DNA from 3 places in the Marinomonas algae genome. Region 1 is predicted to be linked to each of the others. Evidence: predicted binding sites of a transcription regulator. Region 1 holds the regulator's gene; each other region holds the start of a gene.
What was found. Region 1 encodes LexA, which represses DNA repair genes until DNA is damaged. Its sites were predicted from a motif close to TACTGTNTANNTANACAGTA; they were not measured.
Positions count from the first base shown of each region.

Region 2: the regulator LexA is predicted to act here: its motif matches at 3,023-3,042, upstream of ACMUMQ_RS13880 (DNA topoisomerase III).
Region 3: the regulator LexA is predicted to act here: its motif matches at 3,724-3,743, upstream of recN (DNA repair protein RecN).

Region 1 covers NZ_JBLIXK010000006.1:78,988-85,068, reverse strand. The annotation lists gene topA (type I DNA topoisomerase) at 1-2,153, shown strand, start outside; gene ACMUMQ_RS10145 (DUF6586 family protein) at 2,150-2,617, shown strand; gene ACMUMQ_RS10140 (hypothetical protein) at 2,620-2,886, shown strand; gene lexA (transcriptional repressor LexA) at 2,955-3,575, opposite strand; gene dinG (ATP-dependent DNA helicase DinG) at 3,645-5,768, shown strand; gene ACMUMQ_RS10125 (DEAD/DEAH box helicase) at 5,889-6,081, shown strand, end outside.
Region 2 covers NZ_JBLIXK010000012.1:32,130-38,210, forward strand. The annotation lists gene ACMUMQ_RS13870 (hypothetical protein) at 1-344, shown strand, start outside; gene ACMUMQ_RS13875 (LysE family translocator) at 385-1,002, shown strand; gene ACMUMQ_RS13880 (DNA topoisomerase III) at 1,022-3,013, opposite strand; gene ACMUMQ_RS13885 (hypothetical protein) at 3,123-3,344, opposite strand; gene ACMUMQ_RS13890 (FKBP-type peptidyl-prolyl cis-trans isomerase) at 3,533-4,153, shown strand; gene ACMUMQ_RS13895 (GNAT family N-acetyltransferase) at 4,256-4,672, opposite strand; gene ACMUMQ_RS13900 (JmjC domain-containing protein) at 4,688-5,878, opposite strand; gene purB (adenylosuccinate lyase) at 5,973-6,081, opposite strand, start outside.
Region 3 covers NZ_JBLIXK010000001.1:876,086-882,166, forward strand. The annotation lists gene dnaK (molecular chaperone DnaK) at 1-893, opposite strand, end outside; gene grpE (nucleotide exchange factor GrpE) at 995-1,573, opposite strand; gene ACMUMQ_RS04105 (sensor domain-containing diguanylate cyclase) at 1,814-3,574, opposite strand; gene recN (DNA repair protein RecN) at 3,770-5,440, shown strand; gene fur (ferric iron uptake transcriptional regulator) at 5,550-5,960, opposite strand; gene ACMUMQ_RS04120 (outer membrane protein assembly factor BamE) at 6,030-6,081, shown strand, end outside.

The sequences.
Region 1 (6,081 bases):
CGGCTTTTGATACGCCTTCCGAATTGGATTTGAACCGTGTTAACGCTCAACAAGCTCGTCGATTCTTGGATCGCGTTGTTGGTTTCATGGTGTCTCCTTTGTTATGGGCGAAAGTGGCTCGTGGTTTGTCTGCTGGTCGAGTTCAATCTGTTGCAGTTCGTTTGATCGTTGAGCGAGAAAAAGAAATTCGAGCTTTTATTCCTGATGAATTTTGGGAATTGGATGCGATGTTGGCAACACCTTCGAAAGAAGTGATCAAGTTTGAAGCGACCAAATACCAGAATAAAGAATATCGCCCTGTTAATCAGGCTCAATCTGATGAGCATGTTGGTCGTTTAGAAAAAGCTAAATACCTAGTTAGTAGCCGAGAAGATAAACCGACGACGAGTAAACCGTCTGCACCATTTATCACCTCAACACTTCAGCAGGCTGCCAGCACGCGTTTAGGTTACGGCGTTAAGAAGACTATGATGTTGGCCCAAAGGCTTTATGAAGCGGGTTACATCACTTATATGCGTACAGACTCGACAAACTTAAGTGCCGACGCGGTTGAAGCATTAAGAGGTTATATCTCAACTCATTTTGGCGAAGCTTATTTGCCAGCAGAACCTATTCGTTACAGCAGCAAAGAAGGGGCGCAAGAAGCCCATGAAGCGATTCGACCTTCTGATGTGAATGTACGAGTGGATGACTTGCTCGGTATGGAGAAAGACTCTCATCGTTTATATGACTTAATTCGCAGTCAATTTATGGCGTGTCAAATGACACCTGCAGAGTACACTTCGACCACAATTACAGTCACCAGTGGCGAATACGAGTTTAAAGCCAAAGGCCGAATTTTACGCTTTGATGGTTACACTCGTGCGATGCAAACCGTTGTTAAAAAAGGTGAAGATAATATCCTGCCTGATGTGGGTAAAGGTGAATATCTTGATCTAAAAGAGCTTTTGCCAGAGCAGCACTTCACTAAGCCAATTGCGCGTTTCAGCGAAGCTAGTTTGGTAAAAGAGCTTGAAAAACGTGGTATTGGCCGACCTTCTACATACGCATCTATTATTTCGACAATTCAAGATCGTGGGTATGTTCGTGTAGAAAATCGTCGTTTTTACGCTGAAAAAATGGGTGATATCGTTACCGAGCGTCTAGTGGATAGCTTTAGTTCATTGATGAATTTCAGTTTTACTGCGCAAATGGAAGAGCAACTCGACGATATTGCAGAAGGTCATAAAGACTGGATTAAAACCCTTAACGCATTTTATAAAGATTTTAGTGGTGTGTTGGCAAAAGCAGAGTCGCCTGAAGGCGGTATGATGCTAAACGAGCCAACGCCGACGGATGTTGAGTGTCCTACTTGTTCTCGTCCTATGCAAATCCGTACAGCCAGCACAGGCGTATTTATGTCTTGTTCTGGTTACGCTTTACCACCAAAAGAGCGCTGTAAGGCAACGATTAACCTAGTTCGTGGTGATGAAGCGGTTGCCGTTGACGACGAAGAAGGTGAATCTAAAGCACTTATTAATAAGCATCGTTGTAAGATTTGTGGCTCTGCAATGGACAGCTATTTGATGGATGAAAAACGCAAGCTTCATGTTTGTGGTAACAATCCATCTTGTTCTGGTTATGAAGTAGAGAAAGGCACATTCAAAATTAAAGGTTACGACGGCCCTGTCATTGAGTGTGATAAGTGTTCCGCTGACATGCAGCTTAAGACAGGTCGATTTGGTAAGTACTTTGGTTGTACCAATGAAGACTGCAAAAACACTCGTAAGCTCTTGAAGAGTGGTGAAGCCGCGCCGCCGAAAATGGATCCTGTGCCAATGCCAGATTTGGCTTGTGTCAAAGTGGAAGACCATTACATATTGCGTGATGGCGCGACTGGTTTATTTCTTGCGGCAAGTCAGTTTCCTCGAAAACGAGAAACGCGTGCGCCATTGGTGAAAGAGTTGCTACCGTACATGGATCAAATTGATCCTAAATACCACTTCTTTGCGAAAGCGCCTGTCGCTGACTCAGAAGGTCGACCAACCATTATTCGTTATAGCCGTAAAACCAAAGAGCAATATGTTATGACGGAAGAAGAAGGGAAACCGACTGGCTGGAAAGCCTTTTATGTTGGCTCTAAATGGGTCATCGAGGAAGGCAAAAAGAAATGAGTGGTGTTAGCTTAGCAAGTTTAACCAATCAGAAAATTGATACAGCAAAACGTTTTATTCAGCAAAGCCAAGATATGGATGAGAAGTGGTTGAGTGTTGGGCTAGAAAGCTCAGCCATTTTTCAATTGAAAAGTGCATTGAATGGCTTGTTGAAGGAGATTTCAACTGCCTACTCGCTGTCAGGCTCTTTGGATGTTTCTGTGCTTATGAAAGAGGCAGAATCAAAACACATGGTAGTGCCGGCATTGAGTGAATTGGCAGATTTATATTCTCGCAAAGATTCTTGGTGTGCCCAATTAGAGCAAGCTTACCTTGCTCAGTTGGAGTGTCGCGCTGCTGTGTCTGTAATGGGCAGCGATAATCTTATTGGTCGCGGTAACGATGCGGGCGCTTCAGTGGGGTTCTATTTGGCGAATTTAGCTGAGTTGGTTTTGCGTTTTAGAGAAGAGTCATCAGAGTATTGAATATGAAAGAGTCCTACCTAGAAATTGTTGAGCTGGAGAATGGCGATATTGTGCTGAGACCAGCCAGTGAAGATGGTGAGGAAACGACACCGCTAGCAACATTGCAAATATCAGACGACACTCGATCTTATTTGAAGGATCGTTACTTCGAACTGGCAAAGTGTATGTTTCATGCAGGTATTGATTATGTTTATTCAGACGAATCTTTTTTTGATGAAGGTGCTGAATATCTTGAGAATGAAGAATTTCGACCAAAAATTCTGCATTAATTGATCGTTATTTGTTATTTAGAAAAGCGAAGCACATGCTTCGCTTTTCTATTGGTGTGGAAAAACTGTTAAAGGCCTTGTCTTATCACGCCGACAGACAGTCCCTCAATGGCAAAGTCTTCGCTTTCGAGATCAACAATGATGTCATTGTATTCTTCGTTTTCAGGAATCAGGCGAACGATGCTGCCTTTTTGCTCAAAGCGTTTTACTGTTACTTCATCGCCGATGCGTGCAACGACCACTTGGCCATTATGTACCGTACTGGTTTTGTGAACAGCGAGAAGGTCGCCTTCCATTATGCCGATGTTTTTCATGCTAGTTCCTGAGACAGATAGGAAGTAATCCGCCTGAGGTGAAAACATATTAGCTGGAATGTTGACATGAGAGTCAATGTTCTCTTGAGCAAGAATAGGGTAGCCGGCGGCAACTTTTCCAATGATTGGTAAGCCTAAATCTTCTGGCTCGTCATTGGAGGCTTCTTCAATGAGACGAATCCCACGAGAGGCGCCAGATAGCATTTCAATCGCCCCTTTTTTGGATAAGGCTTTTAAATGCTCTTCGGCAGCATTGGGTGATTTAAACCCAAGGCGGCGGGCGATTTCTGCTCTAGTAGGTGGAAACCCCGTTTCATTAATAAATTCACGAATGGTTTCTAGTACGTCAGATTGTCTTTTGGTTAATTTAATCATAAGGAGTCTGGTTGTTTATACAGTAACTGTTATTATATACAGCATTCTTAACTAATCTCAATAATATAAATGCTTTCAGACGAACTAAAAAAACAAATTCAACTCGCATATCGAGCTTCTTTGGATGCGAAGTCCCATAAACCAAGGGCTGGACAGCGCCAAATGATAGGCGCTATCGCTCGTACATTGGGAAATATTAAGCAAGGCTCGGAAGGTGAAAGGCTGGATGAAAAGCATGTTGCTGTTATTGAGGCTGGAACAGGAACCGGTAAAACGCTTTCATATTGTCTTGCCGCCATTCCAATTGCGAAAGCGCGTGGTTTAAAGCTGGTTATTTCAACAGCGACGGTTGCGCTGCAAGAGCAGATTCTCCACAAAGAGCTGCCTGATTTACTTGAGCATACCGAATTGAATTTCAAATATACCTTAGCTAAAGGGCGAGGCCGATATTTGTGTTTGAATAATTTAGAGGGCTTTTTAAGCTCAGAAGAGCAAGCAATTGATGATATGTTTGCAGGGCTTTTTGAGCAGCATTTACAGTCGGATGATGTGAATACCGCTTTATATCAAGAAATGGATGCGGCGTTAGAAGAAGGTGGTTGGGACGGCGATAAAGATAATTGGGAAGGCGTTATTCGTGAGCAAGATTGGCGCCGTTTAACTACAGATCATCAGCAGTGTACGAATCGAAATTGTGCTAATTATTCCGCTTGCCCTTTCTTTAAGGCAAGAGCCGAAATTGAAGTGGCTGATGTAATTGTTGCAAACCATGACTTGGTTTTAGCGGATTTATCTCTTGGTGGTGGTGCGATTTTGTCAGCACCGAAAGAAACAATTTATGTGTTTGATGAAGGTCATCATTTACCAGATAAGGCGATTGGTCATTTCCGTCATGAAGTTAGGTTGCAGCAGAGTATTGCTTGGCTTCGTCAATTGGAAAAGAATCTAGTCAATCTCAAGCAAGAGCTGACAGATGACGTCAGTTTAACTGGCCAGCTTTTACTTAAAATTCCTCAGCAAATACAAAGTATCGTTAACTTTATTCAATATGCTCAACAAGGTTTAGCGCCTTATATTCAGGGTTTAGGGTTGGATCAGGAAAACAATCAGCATCGTTTTGAGTTTGGTTTAATACCAGATGAGCTGCGTCAATTGGCTTACAGTTTACAAACCTCTTATCAGAAGCTTTTTAATAACATCGAAAGCATTCAGGATGAATGTAAGAAAACCAAGCAAAATGAAGGCATGGGAATTACGTCGGAAACAGCAGAAACTTGGCAGCCAATATTGGGTGTGATTTTGGGTAGATTGGAGCAGTCGGTCAGCTTGTGGCGATTGTATTCTACGGTTGATGATCAAAATTATCCGCCTAATGCTCGTTGGTTGGTTTTATCTGGGCAAGGAATGGAGCAGGATGTCGAACTTGGTGGTTCTCCTATTTTGGCGGCAAACACATTGAGGCAGCAACTTTGGGATAAGTGCTTTGGCGCCGTGGTGACTTCTGCCACACTGACAGCACTCAACCAGTTTCATCGTTTTAATATGCGCTCTGGTGTCCCGCGTGAAAGTGAATATTTGCGAGTATTGAGTCCATTTGATTTTCAAGAAAACGGCTTGTTGATTGTTCCCGATATGGAGAATGAGCCAAACCGCGTTGAGCAACATACGGCAGAAATTATCGCTTACTTAAATAAATCCGTGGATATTGAAAAAGGCAGTCTAGTGCTGTTTTCTTCGCGCCGACAAATGGAAGAAGTGTCTTTGTCTCTTTCTGATAAGTTGAAAGAAATTTTACTGATGCAGGGAGAGCAATCTAAGCGGGTTATTCTGGATTCCCATAAATCACGAATTGATGACGGCAAAGGCAGTTTGTTATTCGGCTTAGCCAGTTTTGCTGAAGGTGTTGATTTACCCGGTAATTACTTAACAAGAGTTTATATTGCTAAGATTCCGTTTGCGGTTCCGGATGATCCTGTTGAGGCAACGTTGGCGGAATGGATTCAAAAGCGTGGTGGTAATCCATTTATGGAAATCACCATTCCTGATGCATCTTTGAGGTTGGTTCAAGCAACCGGTCGTTTATTGAGAAATGAAAAAGACTCTGGTGAAATCCATATATTGGATAAGCGCTTAAAGACAAAGCGTTATGGGTCTCAATTAATCAGCAGTTTGCCGCCTTATCGATATCAATAAACACGCCAGATAAAAAGCAAAGGGTGATAAAGCCTTGTCAATTAGGTACACTCCTTACACAAATGTTTATCATCAAAAACATATAACCTTAAAACATTATAGAAGCGTATAGATTCCAATATGGAAAACCAAAATCAAGAAGTGTCATCAGAAAAAACAGCAAAGCCTAAGCGTAGCCGCCGCCCAAATAAGCGCCCTAGAAACAACAGTGAAAAGCCAGTAAACGCAAAAAACTCTCAAGCTCCTGATTCTGTTGATGAGGCTCAGAGTGGTTCTAAAAAAGCTCCAATTTGGTCTATTGAAGACTTTCCAG
Region 2 (6,081 bases), on a different contig from region 1:
TAGCTTATCGTTATATTCAGCTGATGCATTTCTTTAAGTATAAAATTAATGCTGATCATTATGCTTACCTTGCTAGAAAAGACTTTCTGAGTGGAAGAATAGACAAGGCGTTAGAGCAATATAAAGAGGCTTTGTCTCAGTTATCGCCATTAAAAGACTCTGCCCAAGCACAGCCTGCGATTCTAAAATTAAAAGATGTTATTCAAGAATTAGAAGAGAAGCTGGCTCTACAGAAAGCAGAGAAAGAAGTTAACCAAAAATCAGAAAATGAGAAAGAAGAAATGGATGATGAATGGAATAAGTTTATTGAAGATTCTGACTTCAAAGAGAAAAAGCGTTTTTAATTTTTGTGAATTGAACTTTTATTTTAGATAAGGATATTGTGTGAACCTCGCTCTGCTTTCTGCCTTTATACCTACTTTCTTTTTTGTCTCTATCACGCCAGGTATGTGCATGACTCTTGCCATGACGCTTGGCATGACAATCGGCATTAAGCGCGCACTTTGGATGATGTTTGGTGAGCTTATTGGTGTTGCGACCGTAGCCACTTTATCTGCTATTGGCGTCGCAGCTTTGCTTTTAAATTATCCGAATGTTTTCCTCGTTTTAAAATATTTAGGCGGCGCTTACTTGGCATATATCGGTATTCAAATGTGGCTATCTAAAGGCAAAATGGCCATTAAAATGGAATCTGAAGAAGAGCCTGCTTCTCGTATTGATTTAATCTCACAAGGCTTTGTGACTGCCATTGCCAATCCTAAAGGGTGGGCGTTTTTTGTGGCATTATTACCGCCTTTTTTAGATGCGACTCAACCACTCGCTAGTCAATTGATCATATTGATTAGTGTTATTCTCATGCTTGAATTCAGCTGTCTGCTTATCTATGCGGCGGGCGGTCGAACACTCAAATCTTTGCTTCTGCAAAGTGGCAATGTTCGCATAATGAACCGCATTGCTGGAACCTTAATGATTGGTGTCGGAGCTTGGTTAGCAATAGGCTAGCTTTTTGAACTTAACTTATTTAGCGCTTTGCAGTAGACCGTCTTGTTCTCGTTTTTGATGTGCTGTTTGAGGGCTTCGATGCGGACTTTCTTTTGCCTGTTGAGCGCTTTGAAAAAGCTTTCTTAGCTGGTGCTGGTAAATGCTTCAATGACGCTGAAGACAGGCTTTTCGAGGCGTCTAATAGTTCTACTAAATTACCTTCTAAATGTGACATAAAGCTTTGGTAACTTGTTTCACCGAGGCTTATTGTGTTTAGTGTTGATTCCCATTGAGCTGTCATATCAGGTGTGACCAATTGGCTAGGTAAGCAGTCTACAAACGCTCGGCCTGTTTCGCTGGCGTGTATTTGTTTCCCCTGTCTGATTAAGAATCCTCGTTTAAATAACAACTCAATAATACTTGCTCTTGTGGCGTCTGTTCCCAGTCCATCTGTGTCTTTCAAAATGGCTTTTATGTCTTTATTTGTGACAAAGCGACTAATTCCTGTCATTGCTGAAAGCAAGGTAGCATCAGTAAAAGCGGCTGGCGGCGTGGTGACTTTGTCATGAATAATACCCTCATGACACCAAAGTGAATCGCCTTTTTGAAGTTTTGGCAATTCATTTTGTTCTTCGTCGTTTTGCTCTCTTTTACTGTTCGACTTTGTTTTTTGCGGAAGCAGTGCACGCCATCCAAAAGAGATTGGTGTATTACCCTTTGCTTCAAACTGACCTCCAGCGATATCGAGCTTGATATAAGAAGCGAGGAAATCATAATCGGGATAGAACTGCATTAAATACTGGCGAGCAATCAGCCCAAATACTTGTGATTCGACTTTTCCGAGAGAGCCTGCTTTATGGGCTTGGCTAGTCGGAATGATCGCATGGTGAGCGGTAACTTGTTTGTCATTCCATGCTTTGCTGCGTATTGCTGGGTTCGCATTCTCAGCACCTTGTGCAAGTTCTGCTGTGGCCTTACTTAAGGCGTTTAAAATGCCTTTAGCGTCTTTGTGTTGAAGGCTTGGTAAATAACGACAATCTGACCTTGGGTAGGTGATTATTTGATGGCGTTCATACAGGGTTTGACAAGTATCCAACACTTGTTGAGCGGATAACGAGAAAATCTTCGCTGCATCGATTTGAAGGCTTGATAAATTATAAGGCAAAGGAGGCGCTTGCTTCTTTTGCTTATAGCTCGCCTCAATAACATTGGCTGGTTGGTTGGTGATACGAGAAGCGACATTGACGGCTAAAGCTCGATTTAGAACGCGGTTTTCTTCATCCATATGCGGCTTGCAAGCTTCACTTGGCAGCCACTTTGCTTGAAATCTTGCTTTCAGATTTGTTTCTACTTGAGCCCAGACTTGGAAGTAATCCTTCGGAATAAAGTGTTCTCGTTCCTTGTCTCTCGCCGCCACAAGTCCCAATACCGGCGTTTGCACTCGGCCAATGGATAGAACGCCTTGATAGCCAGCTTGTCGGCCTCTAATGGTATAGGCTCTAGTAAGGTTTAAACCAAATAACCAATCGGCTCTGGCTCTCGCTAAGGCTGAACGGGAAAGAGCAGCGAACTCGCTGTTTGGACGTAAGTTGTTTAGTGCTTTTTTGACGGCGCTTGGTGTTAGGTCATTAATCAGGAGGCGTTGAGTATTTTGCAGTTTGAGCTTAGGCACTTTGGTGAAATAAATGACCTCATCAACTAACAGCTGACCTTCCCTGTCTGGGTCACCTGCATGAACAAGATGTGTTGCTTTTTTAATGAGTTTTTTTAAAACACCTAGCTGTTTTTTTGTGTTGGCTTTTTCTTGCCATTGCCAGTCGGTTGGGATAATTGGCAGATGATCCAAGCTCCATGATTTAAAGATAGGATCATATTGATGAGGTTCAGCTTGCTCTAGCAAATGCCCAATACACCAGCTAATACAGTCTCCATTAGGCAACCAAATACAGCCGTCTTCTTTTTTCTGTGGTGATGGGAGGGCGGCTGCAATGGCGCGAGCAAGGCTTGGTTTCTCTGCAATATAAAGAATCATGAATACACTTACTGTTTATATATACAGTAAGTGTATCGAACAAATGTAACCTTGACTAGAGTGGCGTTGCTTTATTGAATCCGCTGAGAGAAGTGAAAGGTGTGTCGATTTAGCTTTTTATTTTCTGATTTGTATTCACCACTACCGTATTTGTTTGGTGTGATGTACTTGAGACATTATCAAGTTGAGGACGATCAATGTGATTCGCAAATAAAAAGCTACTGATAGCCGATAAAAATAAGAAGCTGATGAATAGCATGCCCCAATAGTCAGAAGATTTTTTGCTGACTCGATTTTGTATGGTTGATGGTATAAAGCGCTTCGTTTTCATAATGGGTTCCTTCGCTCAATGAATGCATTAAATGATAATGGATATCATTTAATAAATCTATCGATTTAATATAAAAAATATTAATCCAGCAGCGGCAGTTTAATGGTTTTGAAAAATGAGCCCATGTGATTCTGGCTATGTTACAATTTGCGCTCAATTTTATGTGTAACGAATAAGAGAGTGTAAACATGTCTGAACTGTCGTTCGATTCGAATGAAGCAAAAATCGCATACGGTATTGGTCGCCAAATTGGTGATCAACTACGTGGTAGTGACCTTGGAGAATTATCTCTAACGCATCTTTTTGCTGCGATTGAAGATTCTTTGAATCAAGCTGAAATGCGCGTTCCAGGTGAAGAATTGGAAGCAGCTTTTGCAGAACTTCAGCAAAAAATGGAAGAAAAAGCTCGCGCTGGATCTGAAGAAACAGTAAAAGCTGGCGAAGCATTCCTTGCAGAAAACAAAGCAAAAGATGGCGTTCAAACAACAGAAAGCGGTTTGCAGTTCGAAGTTCTTGAAGAAGGTACTGGCGCAACTCCTAGCCTTGAATCAACCGTTCGTGTTCATTACGAAGGTCGCTTGATTGATGGTCAAGTATTCGATAGCTCAATTGCCCGTGGCGAGCCAATTGAATTTCCTCTAACTGGCGTTATTGCTGGTTGGACTGAAGGTCTTCAGTTGATGAAAGAAGGCGCGAAATACCGCCTAACAATTCCAGCTGAATTGGCTTACGGCGCACAAGGCGCAGGCGCAATGATTCAGCCTTTCTCTGTTCTACAGTTCGATGTTGAGCTAATTGCTGTTGTTTAATTAGCGATTTAGAACGAAAAAAACGAGCTTTCTAATACAGAAAAGCTCGTTTTTTTTATGTCTAAAAAAAGCAGTAAATTTAAACTTAAGTGCAAAGGCTGGTTATATTTCCCGCTCCATTCGGACGTGCATTTTTCCTGCTTCTAGAAATATCTTACCGTCAGAACGGAAGCTTTGCTTTGTGTAAAACTGCTGGGCATCGACTTGGGCATTGAGGAAAACTTTTCTGAGCCCCATTTCTCTCGCGACTTTGATGGCTCTAGCCGTCAGCATTTCACCGTAGCCTTGGTGTCGATAAGCAGGCAACACTGCTAAACGACCTAACTGGCCTTCTTCTGTCAACCGACAAGTTCCTGTCGGTACAGCTGTTGTGCCAAAAGTCACAAAGTGAACGGCATCTTCATCATGGTCATCCCATTCGTCTTCTGGGTCGATGCCTTGTTCAATAATAAAGACTTGTTTGCGTACAAAGGTTATTTGGTCTTTGCTGCTGTTCCAGTCCGAAGTTAATACCTTCACTTTGTTCTCCTGTTTTTATTCTGGCGCGACGAGTTCAATAACGCCTTGTTGGCGAATAAAAAATCGTACAAGAGGCTCTAAGTCATCGTTTTGGCTTAAGTCTAAACCAGAAAAATCAAATTCAACCTGATCTGTAATTGCTTGAACAAATGGGGCTAATTCACTGTCCAGATTAATACTTTCACCGTTGCAGAAAACCGTCACATGATTTTCTTTGTCATTGAGATAGTAGCAAATACGCGCGTCACCAGGGCGAATAAAGGTTCGGCCTTGAATTGCATTTTGAAACGCTTTATCTAAGTCGCTTGAGTTTAGCGGCGCTAAATATTCAGGGTATTTGCTTTCGCTCATGGTTTCGCCTAACCAGTTTGCTAATACGTCAGGCTGATTTATGAGCTTAGCCAATTCAGCTTGCAAATAGGAAATATCATCTTGATGTATTTCAGCGCTGTGATCGCGATTTCCTGTTTCTGGTGCCGCAAAGCGGTTTTTGACATTGATGTTTTCGCACAGTTTGTCGCGAACCCCTGTCAACGCATCTTGTATGCTTGGTGCACGGAAGCCGACAGAATAGGTCATACATTCGTCGTCTAAAGCGCGACCATTGTGGGCGAAGTTAGGCGGTAAATACAAAATATCACAGGCTTCTAACTCCCAATCCATTTCTGGGTTTACAGAGAAGTTATCTAAAATGTGTAGAGAGATATCCGCAATGGCTGAGTCTTGATATTCCTCAGGCGGCAGAACTTGCCAGCGGCGTTTACCAGCAACTTGAATTAAGAAAACATCGTATTGATCATAATGAGGGCCAACGCTGCCACCTTCGGTTGCGTAGCTGATCATGACATCATCAAGGCGCCAGCTTGGGAGGAATTGGAATTGCTCTTTTAATGCCTGAATCTCAGGAACCCAGTGATCAACCGCTTGAACGAGAAGTGTCCATTCTTTTTCTGGTAAGTTAGCAAAGGTGTCTTCGTCAAATGGCCCTTGTTGTGTTTCCCATGGCGTTTTTCCATTTTCAATCACGAGGCGTGACTCGACTTCTTCTTCCATCGCCATGCCGGCGAGTTCGTCTGCTTCTAGTGGCACTTCAAAGTCTGACAGACCAGCACGAATGAGAAGAGGCTTCTTTTGCCAATATTCATTCAAGAATGTTTGTGCTGTCATTCCGCCAAGAATGGTTAACGGCGTATCTAGGTCTATCATAGGTTTCTCGTAAAAATATAAAGAGTCAGTTGGAAGTGTAAGACAAAAAAGAGCCGATAAATCGGCTCTTTTTTAAGGCTATAAAAAGTAAAGCTTAGTTGCGAATGGCTTTCGCTTGCGCAACGGCATTACCAATGTATGTGCCTGGTGTTAAGGTTTTTAGTTCCGCTTTCGCGGCTTCTGGCATGTCTAATGTTTCAACA
Region 3 (6,081 bases), on a different contig from region 1:
ACGTTCAAGTGCTTAGGACCCGTCGCATCTGCAGTGATGTAAGGCAAGTTAACTTCTGTTTGAGAAGAAGAAGACAATTCAACCTTCGCTTTCTCACCCGCTTCTTTAAGACGCTGTAGAGCCAATGGATCGTTGTGTAGATCGATGCCAGTATCTTTCTTGAATTCAGCTGCCAAGAATTCGATAACACGCATATCGAAGTCTTCACCACCTAGGAAAGTATCACCGTTTGTAGACAATACTTCGAACTGCTTCTCACCATCTACGTCAGCGATTTCGATGATAGAGATATCGAATGTACCACCACCAAGGTCATAAACCGCGATAGTAGAATCGCCAGAGCTCTTATCAAGACCGTATGCAAGAGCCGCTGCTGTTGGCTCGTTGATAATACGTTTCACTTCTAGACCCGCAATTTTACCAGCATCTTTTGTTGCTTGACGCTGAGAGTCGTTAAAGTAAGCAGGTACCGTGATAACTGCTTCTGTTACTTTCTCACCTAGGTAGTCTTCCGCTGTTTTCTTCATTTTCTTAAGAACTTCAGCCGAGATTTGTGGTGGCGCTTTCTTGTCGCCTTTAATTTCTACCCACGCATCGCCGTTGTCTGCAGCCATAATTTTGTAAGGCACCATAGAGATGTCTTTCTGAACAACGTCGTCTTTAAATTTACGACCAATCAAACGCTTAACCGCAAACAAAGTGTTTGTTGGGTTAGTTACTGCTTGGCGCTTAGCTGATTGACCAACAAGTACTTCACCATCGTCAGCAAAAGCAACGATGGAAGGCGTGGTGCGATCACCTTCAGCATTTTCAATAACGCGAGCTTTCTCGCCATCTAATACAGCAACACAAGAGTTCGTTGTACCTAAGTCAATACCAATGATTTTACCCATCGTTTGTATCTCCAATAATTTCGTTTATTTCAATGATAATTCTGTATTTGGGTACGCTTCTGAGTATTTCAAGCGCCTAGTGTCAAAAAAATGACAGTAAATTATGCTGCGCTAGAAACCACTACCATTGCTGGACGTAATAGACGTCCATGAAGCGTATAACCTTTCTGTACCACATCCATTACTGTATTCGGTTCTAGTTCTGGATTTGGCACCATAGTCATCGCCTGATGCAATTCAGGGTTGAACGGTTCGCCATGTGGATCAATCGCTTTCACTTCGAAGCGCGCTAGGGTTTCAAGCAAATCTTTAAGCGTTAGCTCTACACCTTCACGAACAAGATCTTCTTCATCGGTTGCTGCCGTAGACGCAAGAGCTCGCTCTAGGTTATCTGCAACACCAACAATTGCCTTGGCAAATTTCTCAATACCAAACTTGTGCGCTTTTTCAACGTCTTGCTCTGCACGACGACGAACATTTTGTGCGTCAGCGTGAGCACGAAGTGCTGCTTCTTTGTACTGAGCAACCTCTTCTAATGCTTTAGCAAGCTCATCATTCTCAGTAACTTCTTCTAGTAGCTCTGCTTCAGGCTCTAAAAGTTCTTCTACTGCTTCATTTTGTGTTTCGCTTTTCAAGTCTGGCTCCGTTTCTAGGTTAGGATTTTTCTGCTGATCACTCATCTTTTACTCCAAATAACAGAAACAATTCATTCTCTGTGGTGGTTATATGGGGACAGCTTTTTGCCTTTCAACAGTAAAACCGCATTAATTTTATGGGATTTTTTAACTTCATTTATAAAGCATAAAAAAGAACAACCACCGATAAAAAAAACTGAATAAAAACAAGCATAAAAAAGGGCTGCAACAGCAGCCCTTAATATTAAACAGAACAACAAACTCAGGTTCAAAAATAATAAATTGTCACGACACTATTCTATTACGACCATTTTTCTTCGCTTGATACAGCTTATTATCTGCTTCAGTGATCATTTTGTCTGGCGTTTCTCCAGATCGGCAGCTGATTCCTCCGCTAACAGTAATCACTCGATCAATACCTTCAATAGTTAAGCTCTCGACTTTTTCTCGAATACGCTCCGCTACTTCCAAGGCTTCATCATTAGAGATATCTGGCAAAATAACGAGTATTTCTTCTCCGCCAAAGCGCCCAACAAAGTCCTGTTTACGGGTTTGTGATTGGATACATTTTGCTATTTCACATAGGGCATCATCCCCAACCAAGTGACCATACTCATCGTTGATTCTTTTGAAGTGATCAATATCAAAAAGGATCAATGCCAACGATTGTTGATCAGATACTGGGACGTTCAATAAGGCTTGCAGCTTAGCGTCAACAAACCGTCGGTTAAATAAGCCCGTTAAGTCATCTTGATGCAGCAATGTATTAATCTTTTCCGTCTTTTCATTAAAGACTTTAGCAAGGTCGTCAAACTCTTGATAAGTCACGTCGTCATGATTAATTAGATTCATTCGTGCGGAGCTTTTCTGCATATGATCCGAGAAAAACTCGATACCTCGCCGAATCCGCTTGGTCGTAAAATGCGCCACCAAAACACCAAGTAACCCCAAACCAAACATTAACAACAAAATATTCAAAATACTCGACTGCAATCTGTCATTCAGCTCTTGTTGGTTTTTCTCTATTGCAGCCTGTAACTCAGTCATATCGACATTCGATCCGACAACCCAATCCCATTCAGGAATCGCAGCCACATAAGTTAAAGAGTTGTAATAACCTTGTGGATCAGACATGGTGTTTTTTGGCCATAAATGCGAGAAAAAACCATAAAACGGTGCTTTTTCCGTCAAGGCTAATTGCTGCTGGATGATTTTCACTCCATTCGCATCCGTCAGATCATAGTTTTCTTTACCAATTAGTTCTGGATAAACACCGTTCGCAATCTGCACGCCTTTTCGGTCATGAATAAAAGCATACTCTTTATTACGTTCACCAAATCTAAGTTGATCCACATAATCCAGCATTTCTTCCTGAACCGATTGCCTTACAACATCGACGTATTCGCCTGTTCCGAAATACCAATCATATGGCGCAAACTTTTTCACATAGACAATTTTCTTAAAGCGATTCTCAGAGTCACCTGGCTTTTTCCAATAACCTTCTGTAAAGCCGTGACCATGACGCTTCACTACTTCTATTTCGTCTCGCAGCGGGTAATTTCCTAGATCATCTTGCAGATCATATAAATTGGTGCCTTCTGATTTAGGGTAAACAGGGTAAAGAATTACATCCCCCTGCAAAGTATCGATAAAGTAATAACCTCGTCCTTGATTGTATCTAAGGCCTCGCACTGTTTCGCGTATCAGCTGTTTAATCTCATCGTCCGACTTAATACCCTTATTACTGGTATAAATATCCATCATCAGGCTATTCAGTTCATAAACCCGATTTTTTAAGTCATCCTTAAGATCCTGTTCAATTTTATTGTTTCGATACTGAGCGAGGTTAACCAGTGTATCTACACGGTTTTTCAGTTGAGATCTGACTTGACTGATATGGGATCGCTCAAGGCGATTGGAGTCTAGTTCATATTTTTCATAAATACTTTCTACCCATAAAGCAGAAATAATAAGTAGGGCAATAGCACCCAAGGAAAGCGCATTAATGAACACCAACAAAGTCAGTCTTTTCTTCTTCACCTGCATACCCATCCTTAGCCTTATTCTCCAAATATGTTAACTAGATACACAATACTACCCTGTTTCTCTAAGCACCAGCCAATACTATTAAACTCTTTACACAGAACAAAAGAAAAGAAATAACTGACTCTAGCACTTGTCAAAAAACAGCCAACTACTGTATAAATAACCATATGTATTTTTTCTCTTTTGGAGCCCTCTATGCTGACTAGCATTGCTATTTCCAATTTCGCGATTGCTGAAGCCCTAGAGCTTGAGTTTAAACAAGGCATGACAGTGATTTCAGGTGAAACCGGTGCTGGTAAATCCATTATGGTGGATGCTTTATCGCTTTGTTTAGGCGATCGTACGGATGCTGCTGTCGTCAGGCACGGAGAGAAAAAAGCCGATATCAGTGCGAGCTTCGATATACAGCATTATCCGCACGTACATGAATGGCTTGAAGAAAGAGATCTAGAGCACGATCAGCATTGCATCTTACGTCGTGTCATCAGCAAAGAAGGTCGCTCAAAAGCCTATATTAATGGCCGCCCATGCACTTTGAGCGACTTAAAAGAAGTTGGCAGCCATCTAGTTGATATTCATGGTCAACATGAGCACCAGTCGCTACTTAAAAAAAATGCTCAAAGGCAACAACTGGATGCTTATGGGCAACTCACTGATCTAGCAAAAAAAGTTAGCGCTCAGCACACCATTTGGCGACAGCTAAAAGAAGAGTTGTCAGCAAAACAGAGTCGATCTTCTGAACAAGACGCAAAAGTTCAACTTCTGTCCTATCAAGCACAAGAGTTGCAACGCCTTGACTTAAAAGAAGGTGAAATTGAATCTCTTGAAAACGAGCAGAGCTTTTTATCCAACATTGCCGACTCTCAGTTAAAAGCCTATCAAGCCAGCAATATTTTAATTGATAGCGACGAAGGCAATATTTGCTCTCTACTGAATCAAGCTCTTAGCAGCGCAAGCCAAATTCGCCCTGCAACAAAAGAGCTAGAAAGCGCACTGGAAATGATGAACGACGCTCTCATTCAAGCGCAAGAAGCCGCGGACAGTTTGCATCATTACCAAGATACCCTAGAGCAAGACCCAGAGCGATTAGCTGAAATAGAGCAACGTTTGTCCGACATTTACGATACAGCACGCAAACACAGAGTCTTACCAGAAGCCTTGATTTCACTGAGAGAAAGCGTTGAAGAAGAGTTAGAAGGACTGCAAGGCAGCGAAGAAAGCCTAGAAGCGTTGAAAGAAAAAGAAGAACAAGCCTATGAAACACTCACAGCATTGGCGACAACTTTGACAGAAAAACGCATCACAGCCAAAGACGATTTAGCCAAAAAAGTAGAAGAGCAAATTCATGGTCTAGGCATGCCTCATGCTCGATTCTTTATTCAATGCCAACCATTAAACCAAGTCACAGCCAATGGTTTCGAAGACATTGAATACATGATTGCTTCCAACCCAGGGCAACCCGCTCAACCTTTACGGAAAGTTGCGTCAGGTGGTGAATTGTCTCGCATCAGTTTGGGCATTCAAGTGGTCACAGCACACACGTCTATTATTCCAACCCTCGTCTTCGATGAAGTCGATGTGGGTATCAGTGGTGGTATTGCTGAAGTGGTTGGACGCATGTTGCGATCTGTTGGTAAACGTGGCCAAGTATTCTGCGTTACTCACTTAGCTCAAGTGGCCGCGCAAGGTAATCAACACTTAAGAGTAAGTAAAAACGTGTCTAATGAAGCCACTTCGTCACAAGTGGACTTACTCAAAGATCAAGATCGCACACAAGAGATTGCCCGTTTACTTGGCGGCTTAGAACTGACAGAACAAACGCTCGCCCACGCCAGAGAAATGCTAGGTAACGTACAGCTTCAATAACTCAGAAAAAGTTACCACACAGCGAAATAAAAAGGAGGTTAAGCATTAAACTTAACCTCCTTTTTTATAGAGCAAAGCTTTAAAGAGTAAATCTTTTAAAAGCCAGTGCTTACTTTTGTTTTGGACGTACGTACAAAATCAAACTGTGGTCTTCAATCTCGAAGCCATGCTCTTCCGCGATTTCGTGCTGACGTTTTTCAATAATAGGGTCAACAAACTCAATTACTCGACCACTATCCAAACAAATCATGTGATCGTGATGATCGCCTTTCGCCAATTCAAACACCGCTGTGCCAGCTTCAAAGTGATGACGCTGAACCAAGCCCGCTGTTTCAAATTGAGTTAACACGCGATAAACCGTTGCTAAACCTACGTCTTCGCCTTGATCAAGCAGAGTACGATATACATCGTCAGCGCTCATATGGCGCTCGCCTGCACTCTCAAGGATCTGTAAAATTTTCACTCGTGGCAAAGTTACCTTGAGTCCCGCTTTCTTTAGCTCTTGATTTTCGCTAGTCATGAGTCATTCTCTATTCGTTCTTGTTGATAATTACTTTATCATTAGCACACCAGAGTAAGGATAATACAAATGAAAAAATCAGTTTTAATTTTATGTGCCGCACTTTCACTCAGTGCATGCA